DNA from 3 places in the Paraburkholderia sp. J10-1 genome. Region 3 is predicted to be linked to each of the others. Evidence: predicted binding sites of a transcription regulator. Region 3 holds the regulator's gene; each other region holds the start of a gene.
The links. Region 3 encodes LexA, which represses DNA repair genes until DNA is damaged. Its sites were predicted from a motif close to ACTGTATNNNNATACAGT; they were not measured.
Positions count from the first base shown of each region.

Region 1: the regulator LexA is predicted to act here: its motif matches at 5,968-5,985, upstream of dinB (DNA polymerase IV).
Region 2: the regulator LexA is predicted to act here: its motif matches at 4,593-4,610, upstream of imuA (translesion DNA synthesis-associated protein ImuA).

Region 1 is NZ_CAJMYW010000002.1:1,178,420-1,188,836, forward strand. Features, by position in the region: gene lhpH (trans-3-hydroxy-L-proline dehydratase) at 1-966, opposite strand, end outside; gene U5A65_RS12055 (phospholipase D-like domain-containing protein) at 1,101-2,876, shown strand; gene U5A65_RS12060 (hypothetical protein) at 2,961-3,485, shown strand; gene U5A65_RS12065 (AraC family transcriptional regulator) at 3,512-4,531, opposite strand; gene dinB (DNA polymerase IV) at 4,667-5,827, opposite strand; gene U5A65_RS12075 (hypothetical protein) at 6,185-6,403, opposite strand; gene U5A65_RS12080 (H-NS family nucleoid-associated regulatory protein) at 6,595-7,338, shown strand; gene U5A65_RS12085 (DUF429 domain-containing protein) at 7,406-8,056, shown strand; gene U5A65_RS12090 (gamma-glutamylcyclotransferase family protein) at 8,181-8,696, shown strand; gene U5A65_RS12095 (MurR/RpiR family transcriptional regulator) at 8,811-9,671, shown strand; gene U5A65_RS12100 (C45 family peptidase) at 9,871-10,417, shown strand, end outside.
Region 2 is NZ_CAJMYW010000013.1:8,876-19,292, forward strand. Features, by position in the region: gene U5A65_RS30400 (error-prone DNA polymerase) at 1-2,121, opposite strand, end outside; gene U5A65_RS30405 (DNA polymerase Y family protein) at 2,156-3,754, opposite strand; gene imuA (translesion DNA synthesis-associated protein ImuA) at 3,663-4,508, opposite strand; gene U5A65_RS30415 (NAD(P)/FAD-dependent oxidoreductase) at 4,809-6,431, opposite strand; tRNA gene U5A65_RS30420 (tRNA-Pro) at 6,595-6,671, opposite strand; gene sixA (phosphohistidine phosphatase SixA) at 6,854-7,318, shown strand; gene U5A65_RS30430 (GNAT family N-acetyltransferase) at 7,544-8,362, shown strand; gene ppx (exopolyphosphatase) at 8,448-10,049, opposite strand; gene ppk1 (polyphosphate kinase 1) at 10,264-10,417, shown strand, end outside.
Region 3 is NZ_CAJMYW010000012.1:162,404-172,820, forward strand. Features, by position in the region: gene U5A65_RS30190 (universal stress protein) at 1-155, shown strand, start outside; gene U5A65_RS30195 (DUF2939 domain-containing protein) at 237-944, opposite strand; gene U5A65_RS30200 (hypothetical protein) at 1,062-1,439, opposite strand; gene lexA (transcriptional repressor LexA) at 1,494-2,144, opposite strand; gene U5A65_RS30210 (sulfate ABC transporter substrate-binding protein) at 2,447-3,496, shown strand; gene cysT (sulfate ABC transporter permease subunit CysT) at 3,639-4,538, shown strand; gene cysW (sulfate ABC transporter permease subunit CysW) at 4,535-5,515, shown strand; gene U5A65_RS30225 (sulfate ABC transporter ATP-binding protein) at 5,518-6,573, shown strand; gene U5A65_RS30230 (CysB family HTH-type transcriptional regulator) at 6,676-7,602, shown strand; gene U5A65_RS30235 (asparaginase) at 7,653-8,681, shown strand; gene U5A65_RS30240 (RidA family protein) at 8,865-9,353, shown strand; gene U5A65_RS30245 (2-hydroxy-3-oxopropionate reductase) at 9,653-10,417, opposite strand, start outside.

The sequences.
Region 1 (10,417 bases), on a different contig from region 3:
CACGATCCAGGTTGCGAAGCCGCAAACAAACGCGTTGCCTTCGACTTCCGGAATCACTGCCTTGAAGTCGCCGACTGTCGTTTCGCTGAGCACGCGTCCTTTGAAAACCGTGCCGATGATGGACTCATTCACAAGGGTCTCGTCTTTGCCAAGTTCGCCACGCAGGTACAACTGGGCGACGCGGCCGCCGGTGCCGGAGCCGGTCGGCGAGCGGTCCACTTCGCGGTCCGCGAACACGCAGCAATTGGCTTGCGTCGAACCTTCGTGCCGCGGTGCGTTGGCAATGATGGTTCCGTAAATGTGATTGATTTCAGGGATCTCGGGGTGCTCGACGGGGTACGCCTTGTTCGCGGCTTCCTTCACCTCGGCGCCGAACCGGATGAGTTCCTCGACCGACGACTCGCGCACGGCGAGTCCATGCGGCTGACCGTCGGTATAGAAGTAGAAGGCGCCGCCAAAAGCGATATCGCCCTTCACCGTACCAAAGGACGGCGTTTGAACAATCACGTCGCGCTTCCAGATGAACGACGGGACATTCACGAATCGCACGTTGCCGGCGTGTTCGCCATCCCACTGAACGAATGCTTCGATAAAGCCACAGGGAGCGTCGATGCCAACACGCGTTTCCGGGACATGGCGCTGAACCCAGCCAAGTTCGACTGCCGCGGTAGACAGCGCGATCACGCCGTGTCCGCAGTGGTCGCTATAGCCCTCGTTGTGAAGAAAGATAATACCAAAGTCGGCGGTTGGGCTAACCGGCTCGGTCAGATAGCCGCCGTACATGTCGGCGTGACCACGCGGTTCGAACATCAAGGCGGTGCGGATTTCGTCGGCGTTCTCTTTTAGCCACGCGCGACGCTTCACAATCGTGTCGCCCGGCAGGCGCGGCAATCCGCTCGTGACGATACGGAAGGCTTCGCCGCCGGTATGGACCTCGACGGTCGAAATGGTACGAACAGGTTTCATGATGTTTTACGCTGTAGACTCACTGACCTTGGGCTGCGTCATTGAAACGACATCTACGTAACATACACCATTCACTGTCTCAACAAACTGCTGGTCGAAACTCCAGATTTTGGCCAACACAGACGAGGTGAACGATGTCGACGAAGATCCGCAGTTATCTCTCCCCCACGTTGGTTTTGCTCGCTTTCGACTGGCCAGAAGGTGCCACACGCGCCGACTTCCTGGGTTTCGCCATCGAGCGAGCCCCCGGTTTCACGAATCCGGACGGAAAATCTCATGCGGCAAGCAACTGGCTCCCCAATCGAATCACGTTCAAAGGGCCCGTGCCGGATGGGAAGCCCGATGCGCCTTCGAACACCGCGCCGATTCAAAAATTTATGTGGTGGGACGCGCGCATCGAGGAGGCCGACAGGGGCAAGCAGTTCACGTACACCGTTTATCCGGTAGTCGGTACGCCGGACAATCCGAATCTGCTGAACGCAGAGGCGAGTTCGTGTGAGGTCACGCTTCCGGCGCATATCGAAGACGGCGTGGGTACGTGGTTCAACCGCGCGGTGGTCAGCTCGCAGGCCTTTGCGCGGCAGGTCAAGGCCATGGGAATCGACCCACATAGCGCGCCGCCGGCCGCAGAGGCCCTTCAACTTCGAACATGGCTTGCTAACGATATGCAGCTTGTGTTCAAGGAAATATTCCTGGACTCGTCCCACGCTGCAGCAGCTGTCTATCACTTGACGGACCCGCTTTGGGCGATACCGGCGTTCAAGGATTTTGGAACGGCCCACGGAAAAGGGAATGTTGCCGTTGTCTACGACTCGCACCTGGTTCGCGAAAAAGGCAAATCTCCCGCGCCGTCACCCAATCAACCCACGGTCGATGCACTGAACAGCGTTGTGACTTTCTGCCCCCGTGACAAGACTCATATCATGCACGACAAGCTTATCGTGACGGATAGGGGCGATAGACAAGGTAATCCGGCATTCGTCCTTGCGGGTTCCGCGAATTTCACAACGGAAGGCATCACGGAACAGGCCAACGTGCTCCACCTGTTCGATTCGGCCAATCTCGCGAAACGATATGACGACAGAACGAAGGCCATAGCCAGCAATCCGCCCATCAATCAAACCGCTGAACTCGCGGATGGTTGGTCGGACGCCGTGATGGTGGGAAGCGCAGCCGTGCGCGTTTGCTTTTCTCCGGAGGCGAAAAGCAAACGTACCCAGATCGACACGATCGTAGAAGCGATAGGCAAGGCGCGGCATTCCGTTTTGTTTTGCCTCTTCATGCCGACTGACGAGCCGCTTCGCGACGCCTGCTTTGCGGCTGGCGACAAGGGGCGAATGATGTTCGGCCTCGTCAACAATATCAGTGAAAAGTCCGCTCAGAATGCGCAAGAGGCGCAAAAAGCGGGAGAAGTGGTGAGTACCACGGCTCTGGCCAACCTTGCGCTCTATCATCGAAGCAAGGAAAACCGCGATGTCATCGACGCGTCGTACTTCTCCCCGGCGACGGTGCCCGAAGGATTCGAGCCTGAGCTTCGGCTTTTTCCCGGCGAAGTCGCGCCTGGTTACGCTCCGGTCATCATCCACCATAAATTCATTGTCATCGATGCCGAGGGAGACAATCCTATTGTTTACACAGGCTCGGCAAACATGAGCAACAACTCGGAGCATTTCAATGACGAGAACCTGCTCGAAATAAAGGACACGCGAATTGCCGCCATTTACCTCGCCGAGTTCATGCGGCTATACGAGCACTATCGGGCTCGCGCCATTGGCATCGAGGCGCAGCAGCGTAGAACCGTTCAACGGCTGATGCTGCAACCCGACCGCAAGTGGGCGGACAAATACTACAAGGCGAATAGTCCGGAGGAGAAGGCGCGGATTGCATTGGCAGCAAGCCCGGCCAACTGAAGTCAATGACGCATTCGCACGACGGCGCTCGCCCGCGTTTCGCGGTCGATGAATTCTGCATGGGCTCGCCCGTGATATCTGGCGTTGCTGGGCGCATCCCTGGGGCTGCTAGTCACCAGCACGGTGTCGCCGGCAGCGCTCGCTTCGTGGGGCTGGCGCATCCCGTTCCTGATCGGTCTTCTGATTGCACCAGTTGACCTCTATGTTCGCCTGCGGCTTCGCGACGAACCGATTTTCACCAACAGCGCCAGACATGCCGGCACACCGCTTGCCCAACTGTGTCGCGAACATGGGAGGACGATCCTGCTGGCGACGCTGATGATCATGGGGCAAACCATACCGGTGTACGCGATTGTCTACCTCATGCCGGGCTGTGCGGCACGTGTGATGCACACGCCCGCCATCATTGGATTCATGGCTTCCGCGTTGTCTGCTTTACTGCTGGTATGCGTTGAGTGTTGCTCTATTAGGCAGCACCGCTCAATTCATTGTGACCGGTTTGATCAAATGGAGCGGCAATCCCTGTCTGCGGCATGGTATGTTGCGCCCGCGTGTTGCGTGAGCTTTTGCGTGCTGACGTTTTTCAAGGAGCGGCGCGTCGGACCATGAACCTGGCGCACAGGCATCGACGCCTGTCAGCGCGACTGCAGCCGCCTGCTAGCGAGCGCCCGAAAATCCTGCGGCGCCATGTCGTACGCGCGCCGGAAGGCGCGTGTGAAATCGGAGGCGCTTTTGAAGCCGAGTCCGTAGGCAATCTCGATCACCGTGACGTGCGAATACCGGACCAGTTCATCGGCTGCGCGACGTAGCCTCAGGTTTCGGATATAAGCGCCAAGGCCGCCTTCGTGCTGAAACAGGCGATAGAGGGTTGGGCGAGGAAGTGCAAGCGCATTGAGTACACTTTCAGGGGAGAGGTCGCTTTCAGTCAGGTGCGCCTGAATATAGCGCCGTACCTGAGCGAACATCGCCGCCCGGGCTGCCGCACGAGTGTCGCCGTTCAGGCCCGCTTGCCGTCCAAACGCTGCGACAAGCAGTTCCGCCGCCTCGCGTATGGCGCCGTCCGCCTCCGCGGCGCTCAGGCTTGCGATTCTCCCACTGAGCGCCGCAACGTGTTCGGTAATCAGTGGCACAAGTGGCATCGACGCGTGAAGCACACGGCCATGGATGGCTTCCGGATCAGGAAACACCTTTTGCACCAACTCGCCCGGCACGAAAAACGTGACTACCCTGCATGCCTGGCGCTGCATTCGAATCGCCTGGTTCAGATCGAGCGCAAGAATGCTGGCGGGCGCAGGAGTGCTGTCGCGCTGCGCGGTGCGCGTGACCACGTTCTCAACGCCACCCTCCAGAAACACATGGAAGACGAAGTCGCGTACCCGGTCTGTCGAAATCCGTGCCTGAGAGCGTTCGAGCACAAGCAGGTCCGACCGGCAATCCGTAAATACAAGGTTATTCACCGCATAGCGGTCAATTGAGGCCTGAAACGGCTTCTCCAGAGCGGATAGCGAGGGCACCACGTCAATGAGATGGCCCACTCGATCCCGCCAGGCGAGCAAGCGACGTTCCGGCGGTTCGCCCTGCACACTGAAATGATTGTGGGCAATGCCATGTTCAAATGGACGGAAGACGTCGACCGTGGGTACGCGCGAGCTCATGCGAAGAAGTCTTTGCTGAAATGTGCCTGAAAGTCTTCTGGAATAGACGCTTTGAGAATCTAACCGAAATTCTGCCCGTAGTGAATTGTTCGAAAAAGGCCTGTTTCGGATCGATCGAACGCCGGCGATCGAGCGTCAGCAATCGAAAGGCAACTCGCCCTGCGTCGGCACGGCGGCGGATGCAGTACCCGTGGCGCGCTCGAGAGAGCCAATGCGTACACCGATGAGGCGGATCCTCCGATCCAGCGACACGCGCTTCAGGCATTCGCCGACAGCTCGCCGGATAGCCACGACATCTGCCACCGGTTCGGTGAGCGAGAGGTCGCGAGTGACGATCTTGAAGTCGGCGAACTTGATTTTCAGGCCTACCGTTCGGCCACGGTACCCTTTGCGCTGAAGATCCTCGGTAACCCGTTCGCAAAGGCGTGTCAACGCCGGCGTCAGGACCGCACGATCGCGCACGACATGCATGTCACGCTCGAACGTCGTTTCCCGGCTCATGGACTTTGGCTCGGAGGAAACCACGACGGCGCGATCGTCGAGGCCTCGGGCGATTCTGGCCAGCCACGCGGCGTACGTGCGCCCGAAGTGCTCCTGCAATAGTCCGAGGTCAGCCGAGGCCAACTCACCGACCGTTCCGATCCCGAGGCTCGCCAGGCGTTCACTTGCACGCGGGCCGATGCCATTCACTTTCTTTGCCGGAAGCGGCCAGATGCGCGACTCGAGGTCGTCCATCGTGAGTATGGTGAGACCATTCGGCTTATCGAGCTCCGAGCCGATTTTTGCGAGCAGCTTGTTCGGTGCGATGGCGATAGAGCAAGTGAGGCGGGTCGCTTCGTGCACGGCCGTCTTGATCCGGTTTCCAAGTTCGCTCGATTCGCCCTCGATGCCCGTGAGGTCAATGTAGATCTCGTCGATTCCCCGGTCTTCGATCTGGTCCGTGAACGTGCGCACCACGTCTTTGAACTGGCGCGAATAGCGCCGGTACGAATCAAAGTCCGTAGGCAGCAGGATGGCATCGGGCGCGAGTTGTGCGGCCTTCATCATGCCCATCGCGGAGAAAACGCCGAGGGCGCGCGCTTCGTAGGTCGAAGTCGTGACCACGCCGCGGCCCACATAGTCGCGCAGTCGCGCAAAGCGGCGCGTGCCGTCGGGCAGGACTTCTGGTGCCGCATTGCGCCCGCCGCCGATTACGACCGGTTTGCCGCGCAATTCGGGGTAGCGCAGCAGTTCGACGGATGCATAAAAAGCGTCCATGTCGAGATGCGCAATGCGGCGTGTGCGGTGGCTTGTCACGTTGCAACTACTGTGGAATTGTCCGGGCGGTCCTTGAGTGTTTGCGCCGGAACGCAGTGCCCGCACGATTGTTCATCTTTTTTCCCAGTCGAAGTTCACGGTCGGAAGCTCGGCAAGCCGCGCACTCACTGCGCCATAGTACTGTATGTTTGCACAGTATTCTACCGCATGCTTCCGGCTGTACCGCTAACTTCTTTCAGTGGGAAAAAATCCTGGTTGTGTCGCGCAAAGGGGCTTCGATGATCAATTCGCGCACGCCGCCGATTCTGAATAACGCGTAAGAACGGGATGGATTGAAGTGGAGGGGCGAAGTACGCCGGGCAGGCGTGGGTTTTTATCGTTGCGCAACGATTGGCGCTATCCGTTGGTATCCACCCAGGCACGTGCCCATGCGAGTCCTGCCTCCTGCGCAGCATCCTCGGAATTAAACAAATCCAGAACGCCTGAAGCGTTGATGAGTTTGTTGTCCCGGGTCACCGTGCCGCTCCCCGCATAGCGTTCAGGCGTGAGGATCTCCGATTGTTGCGCGATAGCGTGGCCCCACAAAACATATCCCTTGTATATTTCTCTTTCCATATCTTGTCCAAACGTCGGTGTCGCACCCAATTCACTCACCAGCCTGATTCGGACGCGGCGTTGCGAGCGGGTCAGAAATAGACAGTAATGTTTCTCACTGCTGAACGCAAAGTAATTCGGTACCAAATGTTGTATTCGTCGTCCGATGTGGCATAGTGGGAAAAACTATCTCATCAAAGGAAAAACCACGAATGGCCACACTCCAATCAATTCAGGCACGAATCGCAAAGTTGCAGGCTCAGGCAGAATCGTTGGCGACAACGAAATCGACGGCAGTACTCGAAAAGATTCGCGGTTTGATGGACAAGCATGCCGTGACGCTTGCCGAAATTGAGGCATTCGTCGGCAAGCGTCGCGGCCGCAAACCGGGAAAAGCGGTTACGGCGAAGCAGGGTTCGTCCGCTGCGAAGTATCTCGATCCCAAAACTGGCGCGACGTGGACTGGCCATGGTCGTGCTCCCGCGTGGATTGCAAAGGCAAAGGACCGAAGCAAGTTCCTGGTTGCCGATGCAGCACCGAAATCGGCTGCCGCTGTGAAAGCGCCTAAGGCGGGTAACTACGTGCGTGGACCGCAGCCGCCGAAATATCGTGACCCGAAAACCGGCGCGACGTGGTCTGGTCGTGGCACCGCACCGGCATGGCTCGCCGGCGCGAAGGACCGGTCGAAGTTCCTGATTGAAAAGGCCGAGCCTGCTGCGAAGCCGGCCAAGGCGCCGACAGCGAAGAAGGCTGCTGCAAAGACGAGCACGGCAACCAGGAAGGTATCTGCGAAGAAGGCAGCGCCGGCACGCAAGGCTGCTGCGAGGAACGGCGCAGCAGCGAAGTCACCCGTCGCGCGAAAAGTGCGAGCGCCGAAGCTCGTAGTGGCGGCGCCTGTCGAAGTTACCGCGCCTCAGGCGGCTGCTGAAGGTGCGGGCACGGCCGCCGCAGCCTAAGTGACACACCGGGCTGCAAGCATGCTTACAGCCCGGTTCAACGCTTGTTACGCGTGGCGGGGACCGCTTGAACACATGCACGGTCGCTGGCATCGATGTGGGCGGAGACAAAAAGGGCTGCCATCTAGTCATTCTGGATGGCAGTCGAGCGTTCCGGCCTCCGGATGCGAAAACTCCTCAGCAGATGCTGCAGGCGTGTCTTGAGTACGACGTTCAGGCCGTTGGAATAGACGCTCCTTGCCGGTGGGGCGTTGAAGGCGAAGGGCGGCGTGCGGAAAGGGAACTCGCGCGCCAACATATCTTTTCCTTTGCCACGCCAACTCGAAGGCGGGCAGATGAGAACTCGAGTCGCTTCTACCGGTGGATGTTCAACGGAGAGCAGATTTACGAAGTCTTCTCTTCCACCTGGCCGCTGCTGGCATCTCGCAAATTCGAAGGCGGGCGTGTCAGCTTCGAAACGTTTCCCCATGCCGTGACCTGTGCGCTCCGGGGCAAGGAGGGAACGTCCGCGAGGCAAAAGCGCTGGCAACGACCCAAAGTACTGGAAAGCGCGAAAATCGACGCCTCAGGATTGAAGTCTATCGACGACTTCGATGCCGCACTGTGTGCACTGTGCGCGAGATACCTGATCGAAGGGCAGACGTACGCGTACGGCGACACGGAAGGCGGTTATATTCATGTCCCGGTTGCGCTTGCCTTAAATAAGCGCCACCAATGAGTCTGGCGTGTACATCTTTGCACCGTGCTGCGAACTCATTTCGGAAGCAGAAGGGTCGGTTTGAGCTACATGGGCACCGTGTTCTTCTTGCTGAGCTGCAATTGTCACGAGGGCAATCACAGCAATGAACTCGAGCAACGAATTTTCTTATTTCGCTTACGGCTCCAATATGTCGGTACGACGCCTCGCTGCGAGGCTGCCGTCAGCGAAGGTGGTCACCACGGGGTTCGTAACGGGCTACAAACTCGCGTTCGACAAATTGAGCAAAAAGGACGGCTCTGGCAAATGCGATTGTGAGCACACAGGAAACGCTGGTGACAGAGTCTATGGCGTCATTTTCTCGGTGGTGCATAGCGAACGAGAGGCGCTCGACACATTCGAGGGAGCGGGGAAGGGCTACGAACCATTAAGTATTCGGGTGGAGACCGCGATTGGCGGAGTGTATGCACTGACCTACGTCGCCACGAAAAAGCAACCGGGTCTGCTGCCATACCACTGGTACAAGCATCATGTATTGGTAGGCGCAAAGGAGGCGAACCTGCCTGAAGATTATGTGCGGGCAATCGAAGCGGTTGTCTCCATCGACGACCCCGACCTGGTTCGAACTGAGGCGGAGCTTCGGACTTACTCGGCGAGTTAATTAAGCAGCGGCCGATTCGGCAAAATTCCTTTGCCGCTCACCAATCTGTCCCGACTTGCAACAACTGGCAACACGAGTGGTAACATTTGTTGTCACCCACTGCCCGAGCGACGCATGCCAGACAGTTTCGACCAGCTCGCCGCGCTGATTCGCGCGCGTTTCTCCGACTTGAGCCCGCAGTTCCAGACCGGCGCTGCCTTTCTGCTCGACCACCCCGACGAGGTGGCCGTCTCGTCCATGCGCAAGGTGGCCGAGCGCGCCAACGTGCAGCCCGCTTCGCTCGTGCGGCTTTCCCAGCAACTGGGTTTTCCGGGCTGGAACGAGCTGCGGGACCTGTTCGTCGCGCGGGTGCGAACGCGGCCTGAGCCGCTTTCCTCGCGGGCGCGCTCACTCGTGGCGGGCAGCGCCAAGGACGGTCTCGCGCGCGACCTGCTCGTGGCGCAGCAGCACAATCTGGAGGCGAGCGCTGCTCACAACACACGCTCGATGGTCGAGGCGGCGCGTGTATTGCGCCGCGCGAAACACGTGCATGTGGCGGGTTTCCGCTCGTGCTATGCGGTGGCGTTCGGGCTCGTCTACGGTTACCGCCTGTTCCGGCCTTCCGTCTCCTTGCTCGGCGGCGAGGCGGGAACACTGGAGATGCAGTTGCTCGGCATCGAGCGCGACAGCGCAACGATTGTTGTCAGCTTCGCACCGTACTCGGTCGAGGCGGTGCGCGTGGCCGAGGCCGCGCTTGCCAAAGGCAGCCGCCTGATCGCGATTACCGATAGTGCCGTCTCGCCTATTGCGCTGAACGCCGACAAGGCGCTGATCTTCACGCACGAAAGCCCGTCGTTTTTCCCTTCGCTCGTGGCGGCGACGGCGCTGGCCGAGTCGCTTGTCGCCCATCTGCTGGCACTCGAAGGCTCGGGTGCGATCGCGCAGCTCGAGCAGGTCGAGCGTACGTTGAACGCCCGCGGCGCTTACGTGCCCTGAGCGCGCCGCTCCGGCATTTCCGCACCCTTTCACACTCGCTTTTCCGCAGGAGGATGCCGTCGCAAAACGGCATCCGGCCTTGTTTTATCCGTTTGTATCGCATTTGTTGTGATTTATATTTAAATTGACAACATATGTTGTTGGGGCGTATAAAGCACACTATCCGAAGACCCATCGCGGTAGCGAAGCGAGAAAACCGATGCAGGAACTAAACACCCTCCGGGGGCCGGCCATTCGGGCGGCTGGCTCGCCCGAGGCGATCGGGCGGCAGCTCGGCGCACACGTGAAGCCTATCTTTGCCGACTATATGGCGCAAAGCAGCGCCTGGCAGGCGGTGAGCCGTTGGCGCGGCAGTGCGTTCGCGCAGCAACTGCGCGCCGCAGCCACACAGCATTTCCCGGCCTATGTCGCGGAAATCGACGCCATGGCACAGGCGCTGGACTGGTCCGCAGACGACCTGTTCCTCTGGAATTGCCGCGGCGAGCTGATCCACAACGCGCCGGACGGCTGCACGACGCTTGCAGCGCGCACGCCTGCCGCGGGCCTCATTGCGCACAACGAAGACGGCGACCCCTGGCTGCGCGGCCGCTGCAGTGTGGTCGAGGTCGAGCCGGAAGGAAAGCCCGGTTTCGTGAGCTTTTACTATCCGGGCTCGCTGCCGGGACATACCTTTGCGGCCACGCGTGCGGGGCTTGCTCAAGCGATCAACAATGTGCGCATTCGCGAGCCGCGCGTGGGTGTGCCGC
Region 2 (10,417 bases), on a different contig from region 3:
CGGGCGCAATTCCTCCTTCGCGTACGCCACCGCTTCGTCGCCATGCCTGCGCTTGAGGTACGGATGCACCATGTCGCCCTGGATCGGCCCCGGCCGCACGATCGCCACCTGAATCACGAGGTCGTAATACGTGCGCGGCCGCAAACGCGGCAGCATGCTTTGCTGCGCGCGCGACTCAATCTGGAACACGCCGACCGTATCGGCTTTGGCGCACATGCGATACACCGCCGGGTCCTCGGCGGGAATGTCCTGCACGCGCATCTCCGGCAACCCGCGCCTTAGCGCCACGAATTCGAGCGAGCGCCGGATCGCCGAGAGCATGCCGAGCGCGAGCACGTCCACTTTCAAGAGCCGCAGCGCGTCGATATCGTCCTTGTCCCACTCGATCACGTAGCGGTCCTTCATCGCCGCGTTTTCGATTGGCACGAGCCGCGAGAGCTTGTCGCGCGCGATCACGAAACCGCCCACGTGCTGCGAGAGATGGCGCGGAAATCCACGCAGCTCGCGCGTGAGACGAATGAGCTGCTGCGTGACGTGCGAGTCCGGCGAAAAGCCCGCCTCCTCCAGATGGCGCGCGATCGAATCGGGGCCGTCCCACCACTGATGCGCGCCCGAGAGCTTTTCGACGAGCGCATTGTCGAGGCCGAGCGCCTTGCCCACGTCGCGCAGCGCGCTGCGCGAGCGATAGGTGATGAGCGTCGCGGCCAGCGCGGCGCGGCGCGTGCCGTACTTGCGGTAGATGTACTGAATGACTTCTTCGCGGCGCTGATGCTCGAAGTCGACGTCGATGTCGGGCGGCTCGTTGCGCGCACGAGAGAGAAAGCGCGCCACGAGCATGTTCATGCGCACGGGGTCGATCTCCGTGATCTTCAGGCAATAGCAGACCACCGAGTTGGCCGCCGAACCGCGCCCCTGGCACAGGATCTTCTGCTCGCGCGCGAAGCGGACGATGTCGTGCACCGTGAGGAAGTACTTCTCGTACTTCAGCTCGTCGATGAGTTCGAGTTCCTGTTCGATCTGATTGCGGCGCTTGTCGTTCAGGCCGTCGGGCCAGCGCTCCAGGGCGCCCTTCATCACGAGCTTGCGCAACCACGTTTGCGGGGTTTCGCCGGGCGGCACCAGTTCCTCGGGATATTCGTAGGCCAGCTCGCCGAGCGAAAACGTGCAGCGCCGCGCGACGTCGAGCGTCGCGTCGAGTGCCTCGCGCGGATAAATCGCACCAAGGCGCACGCGCGAGCGCAGATGCCGCTCCGCATTCGCCTCCAGCGCGCGCCCGCAGGAAGCCAGCGGCTTGCCGATGCGAATCGCGCTCAACGTGTCCTGCAACGGCTTGCGCGAACGCGCGTGCATCAGCACGCCGCCAGCCGCGACGAGCGGCAGGCCGCTTTCCTGCGAGACGTGGCGCAGCACTTCGATCTGCGTGTCGTCGCCGCCGGTTTGCCAGAGTTCGAGCGCGAGCCACGCGCGTTCGGCCGCGAAGCCCGCGAGCCAGTGCGCGGCGCGCAGCGTTTGCGCGAGCGTGGCCGTGCGCTGCGGCACGAGCAGCAGCACGCAGTCGCGCAAGTGCTTCAGATGCTCGAAGTCCGGATCGGGCTCGGTGAAATCGGCGGGATGCACGCGATAGCTGCCCTTCGCCGCACGCGAGCGCGCGAGCGTGATCAGCTCGCACAGATTGCCGTAGCCTTCGCGATTCGTTGCGAGCGCAACGATCGTGCAGAACGGCGCGCCATGTTCATCGACGAGATTCAGCTCGCTGCCGATCAGCAAATGCAGCGACGGTTCGAACGGGCCCAAGGCCGCGGCGGCGGAGTTGCCGCCGCGTTCGCGGGCCTCGCGCACGGCTTCGTCATGCGCTTTCTTGCGCGCCTCGTCGTATTCGTTGAGCGCGCTCCAGGCGCGCACGACGCCCGCGAACGAGCATTCGTCGGTGATCGCAAGCGCACGGTAGCCGTGGCGGATCGCCTGCTCGACCAGCTCACCCGGGCGCGACGCGCCGTGCAGGAAAGTGAAGTTGGTGAGGCAGTGCAGCTCCGCGTAGTCAGGCAACTGCGCGGACAACTGTGCAGGCGATTGCGCTGGCAACTGTGAAGGCGACGGCGCGCCCGTCCCGCTGGTCGACATGATTCCTGAAACCCGAATGAGCGACGAACAAGCGCTAGCCGAACAGGCCTTGCAAATACCACTGGCCGCCAATGCGCTCGCGATACAGCCAGAACATGCGGCCCTGGTCGTCGGCGGCGACGTAGTAGTCGCGCCCGACGCCCTCGCCGTCCCACCAGCCGGACTCGATGCGCTCGGTGCGTGTGAGCGTCTTCAGCGGCCGTCGATAAACCGGGCGGTCACCGCGCGTCGCGAGCTTGAGCGGCTTTTCGAGCAGCCACGCCGGACGCGGCTGGGCCGGCAGCGGCACCTCGGGCAGGTCGAAGGCGCTTTGCACGGGCGCGCTCGCGTCCGCTTCCTGCTGCGGCTTGCCTGCCTTGCGCGGCTTGCGCGCACGCTTGGCGCCGCTCTCGCGGTAAGGCCGCGCCGACATCGCCAGCTCGGGCCGATGATCGTCCTCGACGAAAAGCTGCAGCACGTTCTGCTCGCCAAGCCGCGCGCCGATGCGCTCGAAGAGCTGCCCGAGCGATGCTTCGGCGGCCTCGGCCATCGGAAAGAGCGTGTCGGTGGGTGCCGCGTATTCGCTCACCTGCGAGGCGACGAGCGCAAGTCCAATGACGGGCGCGGCAAGCTCGGTCTGATTCAGGCGCTCGCGCAGCAGCCACAGCAGATGCTCGGCGTCGCGCGAAGGCGACGCCCACGCGATCGCGAGCGTCGAGGTGCGCGGCGCATGCCGCGAAGCCAGTTCGTGCTCCAGACGCAATTCGAAGCCGCTCAACGCCGCGTGCTGCGCGGCAAGCCAGCCGGCCAGCTGCATCACGAGCCGGCGCGCGGCAAAGAGCAGCGCCTCGGCGCTCTCCACGCGCGCCTGCAATTCGAGCGCCGCGTGAAACGACGGCGGCGCGGCGAACCAGACACGCGGATCAGGCGCTTCGCCGCGCGCCTGCGCGAGCCAGCCGAGCACGCCGTCGCCGAAACGCCGCACGATGCCCTCGCGCGGCAGCCGCCGCAGATCGCCGAGCGTCGCGCAGCCGATCTGCGTGAGCGCGTGGTCGTGCTGCGCGGCGAACGGCGCAAGCGTGACCGGCAGCGAATCGAGCACGCGCGCGAGCGTCGTTTCCTTGAGCACGTGCCAGCGGCGCGACGAACGCGTGACGCGCGCCTGCGCGAGCGTCCACGCGCCCCACGCCGTGGGCGCGCAGGCGATGCGCGCGGTATGTCCGCAGCTGGCCACCGTCGCCGCAACCTTCCCGAGCAGCGCGCGCACGCCGCCGAAAAGACGCAAACCCGAGCCGACTTCGAGCAACAGTGTGTGCGACTGCGCGAACGACACCTTGGGCGTATAGGCGAGCAACGCGAGCGCGAGCGCCTCGAACGCACGGGTCTCGCGCGCCGGATCGGCTTCGAGCAGCACGAGCCCCGGCGCAAGCGCCAGCGCATGCGAGCGCGTGTTGCCGGGCTCGACGCCCAGGCGCAGCGCGTCGAGATCGGCGATCAGGATGCGCGTGTGGTCGGCGAGCGCGTAGCAGCGCGGCGCGCTGACGGCATCGGCATCGGCGCTTTCAGGCAGGCGCGCTGTTGACGGCGCCGGCGGCATCAGAGGTCTGACGGCCTCCAGCGGCAACAACGGCAAGGTGACGGCGATCCACAGCATGATTGACCCCGGGCCACGGCATGACGACGGAGGCTGCGTCCGGCTGGGGCAGCACCGCGTCCTGCAGCGGCAATGTAATGACGAGTGGCTGGGCGGGCGGCGGCCCGCGGCGCTTGAAGATATCGACGCAGAGCGCGGCAAGCTGCATCCATTGCCGCCGGTTCAGGTTCGCGTCGTCGGGCGGCGGCACCGGCGAGCAGGTCATGCGCAGCGGCGCCGGCGACGACTGGTTGCGCGCGGCGAGCGGCCGCACGAGAAACGCGAGCGCCTGCGAATCCTGGGCGGCGACCTGCAGACGGCGCACGGCGTCGGGGCGCGCTTTCGTCTGCCAGAGCAGCACGGCGCCCATGCCTTCCTGCTTGAGCGCCTGCTCGGCCACCCAGGCGGCCTCGTCTTCGGCCGCACGCACCCAGATCACGCGCTCGAGCGCGAGCCCCCACGCCTTGAGCGCGCAGGCGTACGGGCGCCATGGCGGCGCGACGAGCAGCACGTGCCGGCCCGCCTGTGCGGTAAGCGCGCGCAGCGCTGGAGCGACGAGCCGCATCTCGCCCACGCCGCCCTGCTCGACGAGCAGTTCGGTCAGGCTGCCTGCGGGCCAGCCGGCGCCGGGAAGCTGGGCGTCGAGCGGGGCGTGGCCGCTCGGCATCGAGCGCTCGCTGGCGTGCGCGAGCTGATCGCCTTGCCACACGCGGCTTTGCAGCCGGGGGGGCAAGTGCGCGGCGAGTTGCGCAGTGGTCTGGACGGCTGCTGCCATGGTTCGTAGCCTGGTTGATGGGAACGCTCCGCCCTGCCCGGCAGGAAATGGGGCATCGGCAAGCAGGAGGCCGGTTCGCCTCCACCTGTATATTTATACAGTATTTTATGGGATTGGAGGAAGGCGGGAAATGGGGGATTGATTACTCCCGGACGCTGGGGCTTACGTCCGGGGCAAACGCCGCTTAAGGCAGGCGAGTAGCGCGCACGCTGAAGGGCGCGCTGAGGGGGAACACTGAGGGACGAACTGGAAGACGAACTGCGGGACGCGCCGGCGCATCCCGCCCGTCGTTTTTCGCTATCAGGACGCGTGCGCCGACGTCAGACTGAGCGCCACGGCTTGCGCCACCTCGATGCCGTCGATGGCCGCCGAGTAGATGCCGCCGGCATACCCGGCGCCTTCGCCGGCCGGATACAGACCCTCGACGTTCACGCTCTGGTAATCGTCCTTGCGACGAATCCGCAGCGGCGACGACGTGCGCGTCTCGACGCCCGTGAGCACCGCATCGTGCATCGCGAAGCCTGCGAGCTTCTTGTCGATCTGCGGAAGGGCTTCACGGATGGCTTCGATCACGTAGTCGGGCAGCGCGGTGCTGAGATCGGTCGGATGCACGCCCGGCTTGTAGGACGGCACCACGGAGCCCAGCGACGTCGAAGGACGCCCGGCGATAAAGTCGCCCACGAGTTGCCCCGGCGCCTGGTAATTGCCGCCGCCGAGTTCGAACGCCCGCTCTTCCCATTTGCGCTGGAACGCGATGCCCGCGAGCGGGCCGCCTGGATAGTCCTCCGGCGTGATGCCGACGACGATGCCCGCATTCGCGTTGCGCTCGGCCCGCGAATACTGGCTCATGCCGTTGGTGACCACGCGGCCGGGTTCGGAAGTCGCCGCGACCACCGTGCCGCCGGGGCACATGCAGAAGCTATAGACCGAGCGGCCATTGTTCGCGTGATGCACCACCTTGTAGTCGGCCGCGCCAAGCTCCTTGTGGCCCGCAAACTTGCCGAAGCGGCTGCGATCGATCACCCCCTGTGGGTGCTCGATGCGAAAACCCAGCGAAAACGGCTTCGCTTCCATGAACACGCCGCGATCGTGCAGCATCTGGAACGTGTCGCGCGCGCTGTGGCCAACCGCCAGCACGACGTGGTCGCACGGCAGCGTCTCGCCGTTCGAGAGCTTGAGCGCGCGCACCTTGCCCTGCTCGATCTCGATGTCTTCGACGCGCGTTTCGAAGCGCACTTCGCCGCCCAGTTCGTGGATGGTGGCGCGCATCTTTTCCACCATGCTCACGAGCCGGAACGTGCCGATGTGCGGCCGGCTCAGATACAGGATGTCTTCCGGCGCACCGGCCTTGACGAACTCCTCGAGCACCTTGCGGCCGTAGTGGTTCGGATCCTTGATCTGGCTGTAGAGCTTGCCGTCGGAAAACGTCCCCGCCCCGCCTTCGCCGAACTGCACGTTGGATTCAGGGTTGAGCACGGACTTGCGCCACAGGCCGAAAGTGTCCTTGGTGCGCTCGCGCACGGCTTTGCCGCGTTCGAGGATGATGGGACGAAAGCCCATTTGCGCGAGGATCAGTCCTGCGAACAGGCCGCACGGCCCCATGCCGATCACCACCGGGCGGGGGCGCGTCGAGTGCTCTGGCGCCTTCGCGACAAAGCGGTAGGTCATGTCCGGCGTCGCCCCGCAATGCGGCTTGCCGGCGATCCGCTTGAGCACCTTCGCCTCGTCCTTGACTTCGATGTCGACGATATAGGTCAGCTTGATATCCGAGCGCTTGCGTGCATCGTGCGCACGGCGGAAGACGGTGTAGCGGACGAGCGCGTCTGCCGCTACGCCAAGTTCCGCGAGGCGTCCCCGAATCGCGGCTTCAAGATCGCTTTCGGCGTGGTCGAGGGGGAGTTTGACTTCGGATAAACGTAACATGGCTGCCAGGGTGCGATCGCCACGGGAAGTGTGGCCGATCCGTATTTTATAAGCTCGGCGGCTTTTCAAATGGAACGCGGCCGTACGACGAAACGCAAGCCAAGCGATGCGAGGAAAAAGAAAAGGGGCTACAGGCCAATGGCGTGTAACCCCTCGGTATTGCTGGTCGGAGCGATAGGATTCGAACCTACGACCCTCTGATCCCAAATCAGATGCGCTACCAGGCTGCGCTACGCTCCGACGAATCAGAGATTGTAGCGGTAGTGCCCCTGTGCCGTCAAATCCGCGTACGACACAGCGAAAAAAGCGAGACGAAATGCGATCCGCATCACGCGCTTGCCGCTCAGCAGCGGGGCGTGCACCATGTGAGCACACGCCGCACATGCACCCAATGAGCCAATGAGCTAACAAAAGGAGACGCCATGCACCTCATCCTCTGGCGCCACGCCGAAGCCGAAGATATCGCCGCCAGCGACCTCGCCCGCCAGCTCACCACGCGCGGGCGCAAGCAGGCGCAGAACGTCGCGCGGTGGCTGCGCGCGCGCCTGCCCGACGACGCCGTGATCCTCGCCAGCCCCGCCGCGCGCACCATCCAGACCGCCGAGGCGCTCACCGATCAATATCGCGTCGTGCGCGAACTCGCGCCCGATGCGAGCGTCGAGCAGGTACTCACCGCCGTGGGCTGGCCCAAGGGCCTCTCGTCCACGGTCGTGGTGGTCGGCCATCAGCCCACGCTCGGCGAGGTCGCGGCGCGCCTGCTCTCGGGTGGCACCGACTCGCGCAGCTGGGCGGTGAAGAAAGCCGGTGTGCTTTGGCTCGCCAGCCGCGACCGCAACGGCGACGATCAGGCCGTCCTGCACGCGGCCATCACGCCCGAGCTCGTCTAGTCCTCCGCCCGCCTCCACCTTCCACCGGGCCGCCTGCAGGCGGCCCTTCAGCGGTTAAACCGCAGTTCAACCGCGGTTTAACCGCGCCCGCCGCCCCGCCCATCCGGCGACCTCGCCCGTCTGCCTTACACCACGTCATCGAATCGTCATTGCGTTTTCATGGAAACGTAACCGCGTATTACTAAATTGCCGGGAAAGTTCTCTTACTTCCGACCAGGACGCCCCATGCGAGATCTGCCGACGCCCTCCCTGCCATTCGCCTCGACGTTGTTCGAGTCGAACCGACGCTTGCCGCGTGCCGAAGAAACGGTCACCGCGCAGCATCGGCTGCAGGTAGCCTGGGCTCGCACCGACGAGGAACTGCGCGAGGCCCAGCGTCTGCGCTACCGCGTGTTCGCAGAAGAAATGGGCGCACGCCTGACCGGCCCGGCCGGTCTCGACGTCGACGCCTTCGACTCGTACTGCGACCACCTGCTCGTGCGCGACCTCGACACGCTCAAGGTCGTCGGCACTTACCGCGTGCTGCCGCCGCACCAGGCGGCGCGCATCGGCCGCCTCTATGCCGAAAGCGAATTCGACGTCTCGCGCCTTGCGCACCTGCGCCCGAAAATGGTCGAGGTGGGCCGCTCGTGCGTGCACCCCGACTACCGCAGCGGCTCGGTCATCATGTCGCTGTGGGGCGGTCTGGGCGGCTATATGCAGCACAACGGCTACGAGACGATGCTCGGCTGCGCGAGCGTCGCCATGGCCGACGGCGGCCACTACGCGGCGAACCTGTACTGCGCGCTCGGCGCGAACGCGCTGACCGCGCCCGAGTATCGCGCCTTCCCGCACACGCCGCTGCCCGTCGAGGAACTGCGCACCGGCGCCCCCGCCGTGCCGCCGCCGCTCATCAAGGGCTATCTGCGCCTCGGCGCGAAGATCTGCGGTGCGCCCGCCTGGGACCCCGACTTCAACACCGCCGACTTCCTCACGCTCTTCCGCCTTTCGGAGATCAACGAGCGTTACGCGCGCCACTTCCTCGGCGAAGCCGTCACGCGCTAAGTCCCCATTCGCCCTTCAGCGGGCGAAAAAAAAGCCCGGCTCATTGGTGAGCCGGGCTTTTTTTTACCAGCGAAGCGCGCAGCGCTCACTCCTCCGTATACACCACGCGATACGGAATGCCGATCTTGCCCCATTCGGCCGCTTCCTGAACGAGGTTGTAATCGGTGAGCGGATTGTTCTGGACCCACGAGTTGGGCAGCAGCACTTCGTAGCCGTTGCCCTCCTGCTCCACCGTGATGTGCGGCAGACCGACGTCGGCGCGGCGGCGCGTGAGCAGTGCGGCCAGACGCAGGCAGAACAGCAGCGGCCACTCCACATCGCGCGCTTGCGAGAGCTTGCCGAGCTTGCCCACGTGGCCGAGCACGAGCGCGGCAAGGCGCGCCTGGTCGGTGCGCGAAAAGCCGGGCATGTCCGCGTTGCTGGCGATGTAGGCCGAGTGCTTGTGATACGCGCTGTGCGAAATGGACAGACCGATTTCGTGCAGCGACGCCGCCCACGTGAGGAACATGCGGTTCTCTTCGCGGCGCTCCTCGTCGGGCTCCTCGAACTGGTCGTAGAACTTCACGGCCAGCTCGCCGATGCGCCCCGCCTGCGCGCGATCCACGCCGTAGCGGCGCATGAAGCCTTCCACCGTGACCGTGCGCATGTCCTCGTGCTGCGAGCGGCCCAGCAGGTCGTAGAGCACGCCCAGGCGCAGCGCGCCGTCCGTGGTGTCGACGTAGTCGATGCCCAGCTCCTCGAACACCGCGATCATGATCGAGAGACCGCCCGCCAGCACGGGAATGCGGTCGGGCTTGAGCGCGACGAGCTTGAGCCGGTTCACGTTCTCGGCCTTGATGAGCGCGCGCTTCAGGCGCTCGAGGCCGCCACGCGAAATGCCGTGCGTAATGCCGGGATCGTTGAAGCCGTTCGCCTCGACGAGTTCCGCGAGCGCGCGCGCCGTGCCCGACGAGCCGATCGCCTGGTCCCAGCCGGTCTTGCGATAGTCGGCGGAAATGATCTGGATTTCGCGCGTGGCCGCGAGTTCGGCCTGGCGCATGGTGTACTCGTCGACGTTGCCCGAGGGGAAGAACTGGCGGCTATGGCTCACGCAGCCGATATAGAGGCTTTCCATGCGGATCGGCGTGTAGTGCGCGCCGATGATGAACTCGGTCGAGCCACCGCCGATGTCCACCACGAAGCGCTTGCCGGCGCTCGCCGGCACCGAGTGCGCGGCGCCCGCGTAGATGAGACGCGCTTCTTCGCGGCCCGCGATCACTTCGATCGGAAAGCCGAGCGCCGCTTCCGCCTCGGTGAGGAACTCGCGCGCGTTCTTGGCCACGCGCAGCGTATTGGTCGCCACCGCGCGCACCTGGTCGGGATGGAAGTCGCGCAGCCGCTCGCCGAAGCGCTTGAGCGCGTCCCAGCCACGCACCTGCGAGGCGCGGTCGAGCAGCTTGTCCTTCGACAGGCCGGCCGCGAGCCGCACGGGTTCGCGCAGGGCATCCACCGGGTAGATCTGGCTGCCGGCGTCGGTTTCCTCGACGCGGCCTACGATCAGACGAAAACTGTTCGAACCGAGGTCGACGGCGGCAAGCAGGTGGGGATTGGTGACCATCGAAGGGGCAGGCTCCATGCGTGCATACAGAGACGACCGCGCGGCCATGCGGGCTTGCTGCGCCGCCGCCGCACTGTCCAAATGCGTCATTTTAAGCGTAGCCGACTTCACCATGTCGCTCCTCGCATTGGTCATGACCATGGGTACTTTTACCCAGCGTGCATGTTCGCAACGCGACTTGTCGATTTCGTGAAAATGCGGCGTAAAATTTATGACACACCGAATGTCACAATAAAGTCATATTACTGTGAGAATTTCCGAGCGTCCGTTCGAATCACTCCCTGACATTCCGTTTTCATTGCCGATGTCCATCCGCTATCCCCTACTCAATCGCGAACTGGGCATTCTGGGATTCAATGAGCGCGTGCTCGCACAGGCGTCCGATCCCGCTGTTCCTTTGCTGGAGCGCTTGCGCTTCATCTGTATCACCAGCAGCAACCTCGACGAATTCTTCGAAG
Region 3 (10,417 bases):
CCGACCTCGTGGTGGTGGGTCACCGCTGCCGCACGGGGCTTTCGCGCTGGTGGATGGGCGCGGGCAATACGCCGCTGCTCGACCGCGTGTCGTGCAGCATTCTCGTGGCGTGTTCGTCGGCGGCTGAGGAAAAACAGCAGCAAGCCGCCGCTTAGTTGATCGAGCGGGATCAAGCAGGACCAAGCGGGCCGGTTCGCACGGAACCGGCCTGTTTCCGTTTTCGCTCCCAATCTGTCTCAGTTCGAGACGTTTCCTTCGTCTAGCTCGACCGCTGCGAGCTTCCACGAGAAGAGCCCGTGACGCTGCAGGATGGCGGCATAGTGCTCGCCCGTATTGCCGCGCTCCCACGTGAGCGCGAATTCATTGAGGCCGCGATAGCCGGCCGTGGTGACCGGCCGAGCCTCGGGCGCGGGATTGCCCGACGCCGCTGGGGCCGGTGACGGCGCCGATTGTGCCGATTGCGCCGATTGCGCCGATTGCGCCGATTGTGCCGATTGCGCGGATTCTGCCGATTGCTCGCTGGACTCCGTCGGCGGCGGCGCGTGCGGCCGGTCGCCAGGCTTGCCTGTCGGCGGCATGCCGCTCAGCAGGGCGGCCACGCCTTCTGGCGTTGCGTAGGCATCCACGAGCGGACTGATCAGTGCCGCACCAATCACGGCGCCGAGGATCAGCAGCGGATTGCTGCTGTGTTGCCCTTCGATGCGCCGATGCAGCATCTCGCCAACCTGCTGTTTGAGGCTCAGGCGCAGCGCAGGGTAATCGACGTACTCGTTGAGCGTGGCGGCGTCGCGAGCGTCGGCGGCGGCTTTCATGTGTTTCACCGCGATATAGGGCGACGCATACGCGTAGCCAAGCGCGCCAACAATCATGGCGAGCGCAACGGTGATCGCTACGGGCTTCTTCCAGCCTTGGGTTTTACGAGGGGTTGAGGGAGATTCCGTCATCGGCATAGGACAAATCGTTCAAACAGGGTGTTGACCGCAAACTTGATTGAACGATCCCGACCGTAACCTCTTCTCACATTTGAGCCGCGTATTGGCGAATTCGCGCTCGATTCGACCTTACTTCGCCAGCGCTGCAGGCAGGTCGCTGTGCTGCTCCGCGATGCAGCGGTCGATCGCACGGCAGACCGCGTCAACCGTGCCGACGAGAATGAGCCGCGACTGACCTTGATAGACCCGCACCGGCGCGCGGCGCATGGGCTGCTCGGTGTTGAGCGTGCTGTTGAGCGACACGCGCGCAAACGCCGGCTGGGCCGAGGGCAGCGCCGGCAGGTCGGCCGTGCTGGCGGCCACCATCTCTGGCGAGTCTTCGAAGAGCGAGCCGCTCAGTGCGGCGGCCGAGTCGCGCACCTCGCGCACCGCGCAAGAGGCGATTCCACGGAGGTGGCGAAGACGGCCGAATTGACGGAAGGGCAGCAAGCGGGCAAGGCGTTCCATGACTCTCTCCAGGTAGTGCGTAAACTCAGCGCACAACGCGCGCAGACGGATTGCTTAGAATTCGGTGGGGCGGATCAGGCCAACCGCGATGCCTTCCAGCGCGAATTCCGCGCTGCCAGCCTCGACAAAAATATTGTCGTAATCGGGGTTCTCGGCGATCAGTTCGAGCCCGTTCGAACGGCGCTTCAGCCGCTTCACGGTGACGTCGTCGCCAAGGCGCGCCACGATGATTTGCCCGTCTTTCGCTTCGGCCTTCTTCTGCACGGCGAGCAGGTCGCCGTCGAGAATGCCGGCGTCGCGCATGGAAAGGCCGCGCACTTTCAGCAGATAGTCAGGGCGGCTCGAGAACAGTGCCGGGTCGCACATGTAGTTCTGCGAGATGTGCTCCTGCGCGAGGATCGGGCTACCCGCTGCGACGCGGCCAACGAGCGGCAGTGAGAGCTGCATGATGCTCGGGTGCGGGAGCGTGAACTGGTGCGGCAGGTCGTCGGGCCCCGGCATGAGGCGGATGCCGCGCGAGGCGCCCGCAGCCAGTTCGATCACGCCCTTGCGCGCCAGCGCGCGCAGATGCTCCTCCGCGGAGTTGGCCGAGCTGAAGCCGAGTTCCGCCGCGATCTCGGCGCGCGTGGGCGGGAAGCCCGTGCGTTCGATCGCCCGGCGAACCAGATCGAAAACCTGCTGCTGTCGTGCGGTGAGTTTGGTCATGGCGCCACTGTATGTTTGAACAGGTAACTGTATTTTTATACAGTACTCGCCACTTTTCAAGTGTTACTTGAAGTTCGTCAACTGAGCGTTGCTATCAGGCCGTTTTCCCGCGTTTGTGCGGACGAAATCGCGCTCTAGCAGCGACTTCCTCTGTCCTTACCACTTTTGCGTATTAAAAAATGAGAAAACATCATTTTTAATAATGTAAGCGGATCGCTAGACTGGCCTCCATCGTTAGCTGCAATTCGCAGATGCGCACGGATGAGCGCGAACGAGCACACACGAAAACGGAGAACAGATAGATGGGCACGACACATACGGGGCGCGCAGGCTGGCTGAAATCACTGGCGGCAAAACTGGTTATCGGCGTTGCGCCGCTCGTCGCAGTTGCGGCGATGGCGCCCGTGGCCGCTCATGCGGACACGTCGCTGCTCAACGTCTCCTACGATCCGACGCGCGAGCTGTATCAGGACATTAACGAGGCCTTCATCAAGCAGTGGAAGGCGAAGACGGGCGAAACGCTCACCATCAAGCAGTCGCACGGCGGCTCGGGTGCGCAGGCGCGCTCGGTGCTCGACGGCCTGCAGGCCGACGTCGTGACGCTGGCGCTCGCATGGGACATCGACGCGCTCGCCAACAAGGGCATCGTTGCGAAGGACTGGCAAAAGCGCTTGCCCGACAACGCCTCGCCGTACACGTCGACGATCGTGTTTCTCGTGCGCAAGGGCAACCCCAAGCACATCAAGGACTGGGACGATCTGACGAAGCCGGGCGTGTCGATCGTCACGCCGAATCCGAAGACCTCGGGCGGCGCGCGCTGGAACTATCTCGCGGCGTGGGCCTATGCGCTGCACCAGCCGGGCGGCAACGAGCAGAAGGCCAAGGACTTCGTCTCGAAGCTCTATAAGAATGCAGGCGTGCTCGACTCGGGCGCGCGAGGCGCAACGACGAGCTTCGTGCAGCGCGGTATCGGCGATGTGCTGATCGCATGGGAGAACGAAGCATTCCTTTCGCTCAAGGAATTCGGCCCGGACAAGTTCGAGATCGTGGTCCCTTCGGTGAGCATTCTGGCTGAGCCGCCGGTTGCGGTGGTGGACAAGGTCGTCGAAAAGAAGGGCACGCGCAAGGAGGCCGAGGCCTACCTGCAGTTCCTCTATAGCGAAGAGGGCCAGGAGATTGCCGCGAAGAACTTCTACCGTCCGCGTTCGGACAAGGTCCCGGCGGCGCTCACGGCGAAGTTTCCGAAGCTGAAGCTTTACACGGTCGACGACACGTTCGGCGGCTGGACCAACGCGCAGAAGACGCATTTCGCAGATGGCGGCGTGTTCGATTCGATCTACCAGCCGCAGTAAGTCACGCAACATCGCTGCACCGCAGTACCGGTTGGCAGTCGATCACGACGCAACCGCATAACAAAGAAGCGCGCCCACGGGCGCGCTTTTCGGCGCCGCCGGCGAACCCGGCAAGCGCGCAACCCATGTCTGGACGATGAGCATGACAACGTTTCGATTGCGCAAGCCCAGTGCGCTGCCGGGCTTCGGCGTGACGCTCGGCATCACGGTGGCTTACCTGAGCCTCGTGGTGCTCATTCCGCTTGCCGCCACCTTCCTCAAGACGGCGACGCTCGACTGGAGCCAGTTCGTGCGCGCCGTGTGGTCGCCGCGCGTGATCGCGTCGTACCGGCTCACGTTCACGGCCGCGCTCGGCGGGGCGCTCATCAACGCGGTGTTCGGGTTCCTGCTCGCGTGGGTGCTCGTGCGCTATCCGTTCCCGTTCAAACGCGTGATCGATGCGCTCGTCGATCTGCCGTTCGCGCTGCCGACGTCCGTCGCGGGCATCTCGCTCGCCGCCGTGTACGCTGGCAATGGGTGGATCGGCCAGTTCCTGGAACCGCTCGGTCTGAAGATCGCGTTCACGCCGCTTGGCGTGCTCGTCGCGCTGACCTTCATCGGCTTGCCGTTCGTCGTGCGCACGGTGCAGCCGGTGCTCGAGGACTTCGAGCGCGAGCAGGAGGAGGCCGCAGCGTGCCTTGGCGCCTCGCGCTGGCTCACGTTCCGCCGCGTCGTGCTGCCCGCGGTGCTGCCGGCGCTGCTCACCGGCTTCGCGCTCGCGTTCGCGCGCGCGCTGGGCGAGTATGGCTCGGTCATCTTCATCGCCGGCAACGTGCCGATGAAGTCGGAGATCACGTCGCTTCTCATCATCACGAAGCTCGAACAATACGACTACGCCGGCGCGACCGCGCTTGCCGTGATGATGCTCTGCGTTTCGTTCGTCATGCTGCTTCTCATCAACTCGCTGCAGTGGTATTTGCAACGCCGTACGAGCCGGGGCGTTTCGGCCGGCAGCGCGCCGAATGCCGTGGTGGGCGCAACCGTCGCGGGAGGTGCGCAATGAGCACGCTGCCGCAACAACGCAGCACGCGCCGGCCGGATCCGGTCACCGAAGCGCCGTGGGTGCGCTGGCTCCTGACCGGCATCGCGCTCGCGTTTCTCGCGCTCTTTCTCGTGGTGCCGCTCGTTGCCGTGTTCTGGCAGGCGCTTTCGAAGGGCATTGGCTTCTACTTCACGTCGCTCGTCGACCCCGACGCACTCTCCGCGATCAAGCTCACGCTGATCACCGCGGCGATCGCGGTGCCGCTGAATCTGGCCTTCGGTCTCGCGGCTTCGTGGGCGATCGCGAAGTTCGAGTTTCGCGGCAAGGCGCTGCTCACCACGCTGATCGACCTGCCGTTTTCGGTCTCGCCCGTGATCTCGGGTCTCATCTATGTGCTGCTGTTCGGCGCGCAGGGGTGGCTTGGGCCGTGGCTCGAAGACCGTAACGTGCAGATCATCTTCGCGGTGCCGGGCATCGTGCTGGCCACGATCTTCGTGACATTCCCGTTCGTTGCGCGCGAGCTGATTCCGCTGATGCAGGCGCAAGGCAACGATGAAGAAGAGGCCGCGCACGTGCTGGGCGCCTCGGGCTGGCAGATGTTCCGCCGCGTGACGCTGCCCAATATCCGCTGGGGCTTGCTGTACGGCGTGATTCTTTGCAATGCGCGCGCGATGGGCGAGTTCGGTGCGGTTTCGGTGGTGTCGGGCCATATTCGCGGCCAGACCGATACGATGCCGCTGCACGTCGAGATCCTTTACAACGAGTACAACTTCGCGGCGGCGTTTGCCGTGGCATCGCTGCTCGCGTTGCTCGCACTCGTCACGCTGGGCCTGAAGCTGCTCGCGGAGCGCCGTCTTTCGGCGCAACTGCGCAGCGCCGATGACATTCCCGCCTACGCCGGCCCGCAAGCGGTGGCCGTGCAACACGCTTCACAACACGCGACAGATCACGCAACGGCGCGCGCCGTGCGCCAACCGATTCAAGTAGGGGAGCAGTAACCATGGGCATCACCGTCAGCAATCTGCACAAGCGCTTCGGCGACTTCACCGCCCTCGACAACGTCTCGCTCGACTTTCCGCCGGGCGAACTGGTTGCGCTGCTCGGACCTTCCGGTTGTGGCAAGACCACGCTGCTGCGCGTGATCGCGGGCCTTGAATACGCCGACGCGGGCCAGGTCGTGCTGCAAGGCCAGGACGTGGGCGAGGTGGGCGCGCGCGAGCGCCAGGTGGGCTTCGTGTTCCAGCATTACGCGCTGTTCCGCCATATGACGGTGTTCGAGAACGTGGCGTTCGGCCTGCGCGTGAAGCCGCGCGGCGAGCGGCCCTCGGAGGCTGTGATCCGCGAAAAGGTGCATGAGCTGCTCAAGCTCGTGCAGCTCGACTGGCTTGCCCAGCGTTACCCGTCCGAACTGTCGGGCGGCCAGCGTCAGCGCATCGCGCTCGCGCGCGCGCTCGCCGTGGAGCCGAAGGTGCTGCTGCTCGACGAGCCGTTCGGCGCGCTCGACGCCAAGGTGCGCAAGGAATTGCGCTCATGGCTGCGCCGCCTGCACGACGACCTGCACATCTCTACGATCTTCGTCACGCACGACCAGGAAGAGGCGCTCGAAGTGGCCGATCGCATCGTGGTGATGAATCATGGGCATGTGGAGCAGGTGGGCAGCCCGCAGGACGTCTATGATCATCCACAGACGGCTTTCGTCTACGAGTTTCTCGGCGCCGCGAACCGGCTGCGCGGCAGTGTGGATGCACGCGGCTTCGTGGCCGAAGGCGCGGCGCAGCCGATCTCGGTGCACGCGAGCTTCGAAGGCCCGGCGCTCGCCTATGTGCGTCCGCACGACCTCGTGCTGCACCGCGAAGCGAGCGAGCATCGCGACGGCATCGTCGTCGACGTGCGCCGGGTGGTGACGCTGGGCGGCTCGGTGCGCGTGGAGCTGGAAAGCCGCACCGGCGGCGCGCTCGAAGCCGAGCTCGACCGCGAGTCGTGGCGCGCGCTCGGGCTGACGGTGGGCCAGGGCGTGACGGCGGTGCCGCGCGGGCTGCGCGTTTTCCCGGCTTAGATTCCCGGCTTAGACTCGCGGCTTAAATCGCGGCGCAATGCGCGTTACAGTGCTCACATCGACAAAAACGAACAATCGGTCAGCAGTCCCGGAGAGAAGACCATGAATTTTCAGCAGTTGCGTTTCGTGCGCGAAGCCGTGCGGCAGAACATGAACCTGACCGAAGTGGCTAACGTGCTGTACACGTCGCAGTCGGGCGTCTCCAAGCAGATCAAGGATCTCGAAGACGAGCTCGGCGTGGACATCTTCATTCGTCGCGGCAAGCGCTTGACGGGCCTCACGGAGCCGGGCAAGGCGGTGCATCAACTGATCGAGCGCATGCTGCTCGACGCCGAGAACCTGCGCCGCGTGGCGCGCCAGTTCGCCGACCAGGACAGCGGTCACCTCGTGGTCGCGACGACGCACACGCAGGCGCGTTACGCGCTGCCGAAGGTCGTGCACCAGTTCCGCGAAGTGTTTCCGAAAGTCCACCTCGCGCTGCGCCAGGGCAATCCGCAGCAGATCGCGCAGATGATCATCAACGGCGAGGCCGACATCGGCATCTCGACCGAAGCGCTCGACCGCTTCCCCGATATCGTCACGTTCCCGTGCTACTCGTGGCATCACGTGGTGGTCGTGCCGAAGACGCATCCGCTCGTGGGCCGCGAAAACCTCACGCTCGAAGACGTGGCCGAATATCCGATCATCACCTACGACCAGGACTTCACGGGCCGCTCGCATATCGACCAGGCGTTCGCGAAGGCGGGCGTGGTGCCCGACGTGGTGCTGACCGCCATCGACGCGGACGTGATCAAGACCTATGTCGAACTCGGCATGGGTGTGGGCATCGTCGCGGCAATGGCCTACGACCCGAAGCGCGACAGCGAACTCGTCGCGCTCGACACGGAGCATCTGTTCGAAGCGAGCACGACGCGAGTGGGCCTGCGCAAGGGCGCGTTCCTGCGCCAGTATGCGTACCGGCTCATCGAAATGTTCGCGCCGCAACTCACCGAGCAGCAGATCGCGAGCCAGTTGCGCGAGGCAACCTGAAAGGCGGGCTGATTTTCCCGACGGGCGGCGGATCGCTTAAAATCGCCGCCATGAATACTTCCACTTCCTCTTCCGCGGCGGCGCCCAAGGCGCTCCCGCGCATCGCTGTGCTCGCCACGGGCGGCACGATCGCGGGCTCCGCTGCGGACGCAGCGAACACCGCGGGTTACCAGGCCGGCGTGATTGGTGTCGCGCAGCTTCTGGCGGCTGTGCCAGGCCTCGACGTCATCGCGCAGATCCACGCCGAGCAGATCGCGAGCATCGACAGCAAGGACATGTCGCTCGCGCTGTGGTCCACGCTCGCGCAGCGCGTGAACGAACTGCTGGCCAGCGACGAGATCGACGGCGTCGTGATCACGCACGGCACGGACACGCTCGAAGAAACCGCGTATCTGCTGCATCTCACGGTGAAGAGTGCGAAGCCGTGCATCTTGACCGCGGCCATGCGGCCCGCCACGGCGCTTTCCGCCGACGGTCCGCTCAATCTGCTCAACGCCGTCACGCTCGCGGCGAGCGAGGCGGCGGCGGGGCAGGGTGTGCTGGTGGCGTTCAACAACCGCATTCATTGCGCACGCGACGTCGCGAAGGTCAGCACCTACGCGGTGGATGCGTTCCAGTCGCCGGAAATCGGTGCGCTGGGCTGGGTGCAGGATGGGCGCGTGGAATTCCAGCGCCGCGCGCTGCGCCCGCATACGGTCGATGCGCCGTTCACGGCAGCGGTTCAATGGCCGATGGTCGAGATCGTGACGAGCTACGCGGGTGTGTCGCGTGCAGCGGTCGAAGCGCTCGTGGCCGCCGGTGTGGATGGGCTCGTCGTGGCCGGCACCGGCAATGGCTCGATTCACGGCGGGTTGCAGCAGTCGCTGGCCGAAGCGGCCGCGAAGGGTGTGGCCGTCGTGCGCGCCTCGCGCGTCGGCTCGGGCCACGTGATGCACAACGGCGCGGCGAAGGACGACGCGCTCGGCTTCGTTTCTTCGGGCACGCTTAGCCCGTACAAGGCGCGTGTACTGTTGCTGCTCGCACTCGCTGCTGGCATGACCGACACGGCGGGGCTGCAGGACGCGTTCGACACGTACTGAGCCAGACAGTGCAAAACGAAAAACAGGCCTTGCGGATTCGTCCGCAAGGCCTGTTGCGTTTCTGGCCGTGCTTGCGTGTGATCGCGCTTGCTGCAGCGCAGGCGGGCATGTGTCCCGAAGGCATCGCCTGAAGGAATACCCCTGCGCTGTATGATCGCAGTCTGAGACAAGGGGGAAAGCAACGTGACGACCAGAGACGAAAGGCTACAACAGTTAGCGATTGAGCTGGGTTTTGACCTGAACGAACCCATCAAGGCGGGAGGAAAGTACATCCCCGTGCTGGTTGACGAGAATGTCGCTTACATTGCAGGTCAACTTCCCCGGATTGGGGACGTGGTTCGCTTTGTTGGCATTGTTGGTGAATCAATCTCACTCGATGAAGCCCGCCAGGCAGCCGCGACGTCCACCGTTCGAGCGCTGGCTCTCGCCAGGGGCGCTTTGGGTTCGCTGGACGCGATATCGGCCGTTCCACGGATTACCGTATTCGTCCGCAGCGCGGCTGACTTCACGCTGCAAAGCGAAGTAGCCGACGGAGCATCCGATGCGTTGTATTCGGTCTTGGGCGAGGTGGGCGTGCACACGCGGACTTCGGTCGGTGTCTTGCAATTGCCCAAGGGTGCAGCGGTTGAAATCGATTTCGTTTTCAAGGTGACATCGCTTGCTCGCTCTTGAGAAGGGAAGGGCGAAGCGAAGTCAACGCAAAAACGGGCATCCGACACGCGGACACCCGATGACGACGTCTGACCGACCAAGGCTTCCCCGCCGTCACCGGGCGCCGCTTTCGGACCCCACTGGCCGCCCTCAGCCCAGAGCGGCACCGATTTGCCTCGCGTCGGTTGCCGCCGCCGCGAAGCGCCCCACGGGAGGCTCGTGCGCTGTAGTCATTGCGCGCGAGCCGATGTGCGTGATCCGGTTCTGCGGGCGGTTCGCGCATTACGTCGCGCGAACCGCCGTCCTGCAACCGCTGGAACTCAAGCCGCCTTCACTTGCACTTGCGGTTCGGCGATCTCGAAGTTCGCCATGATTTCGAGCGCGCGAATCATTGCCGAGTGATCCCACGCCTTGCCGCCGTTCGCGGCGCACACGCTGAAGAGTTGCTGTGCGCTCGCGGTGTGCGGCAGTGCGATACCCAGCTTGCGTGCGCCGTCGAGCGCGAGGTTCAGGTCCTTCTGGTGCAATTCGATACGGAAGCCCGGATTGAACGTGCGCTTGGTCATGCGTTCGCCGTGCACTTCGAGAATGCGCGACGAAGCGAAGCCGCCCATGAGGGCCTTGCGCACGCGCTCGGGGTCGGCGCCCGAACGTGCTGCGAACAGCAGGGCTTCGGCCACGGCCTCGATGTTCAGCGCGACGATGATCTGGTTCGCGACTTTCGTGGTCTGGCCCGCGCCGTTGTCGCCGACGAGCGAGATGTTCTTGCCCATCAGTTCGAACAGGGGCTTGGCGGAATCAAACGCCTTTTCCGGGCCGCCGACCATGATCGAGAGCGTGGCTTCGCGTGCGCCGACTTCGCCGCCCGAAACCGGTGCGTCGAGATAGTCGCAGCCGAGCGCGTTGATCTGCTTGGCGAACTGTTGCGTTTCGAGCGGCGAGATCGAGCTCATGTCGATCACGAGCTTGCCAGCCGAGAGACCCTTGGCGACGCCGTCGTCGGCGAACAGGACGTTGGCGACATCAGGCGTGTCCGGCACCATCACGATGACGATGTCCGACACCTTCGCGACAGCCGTCGAATC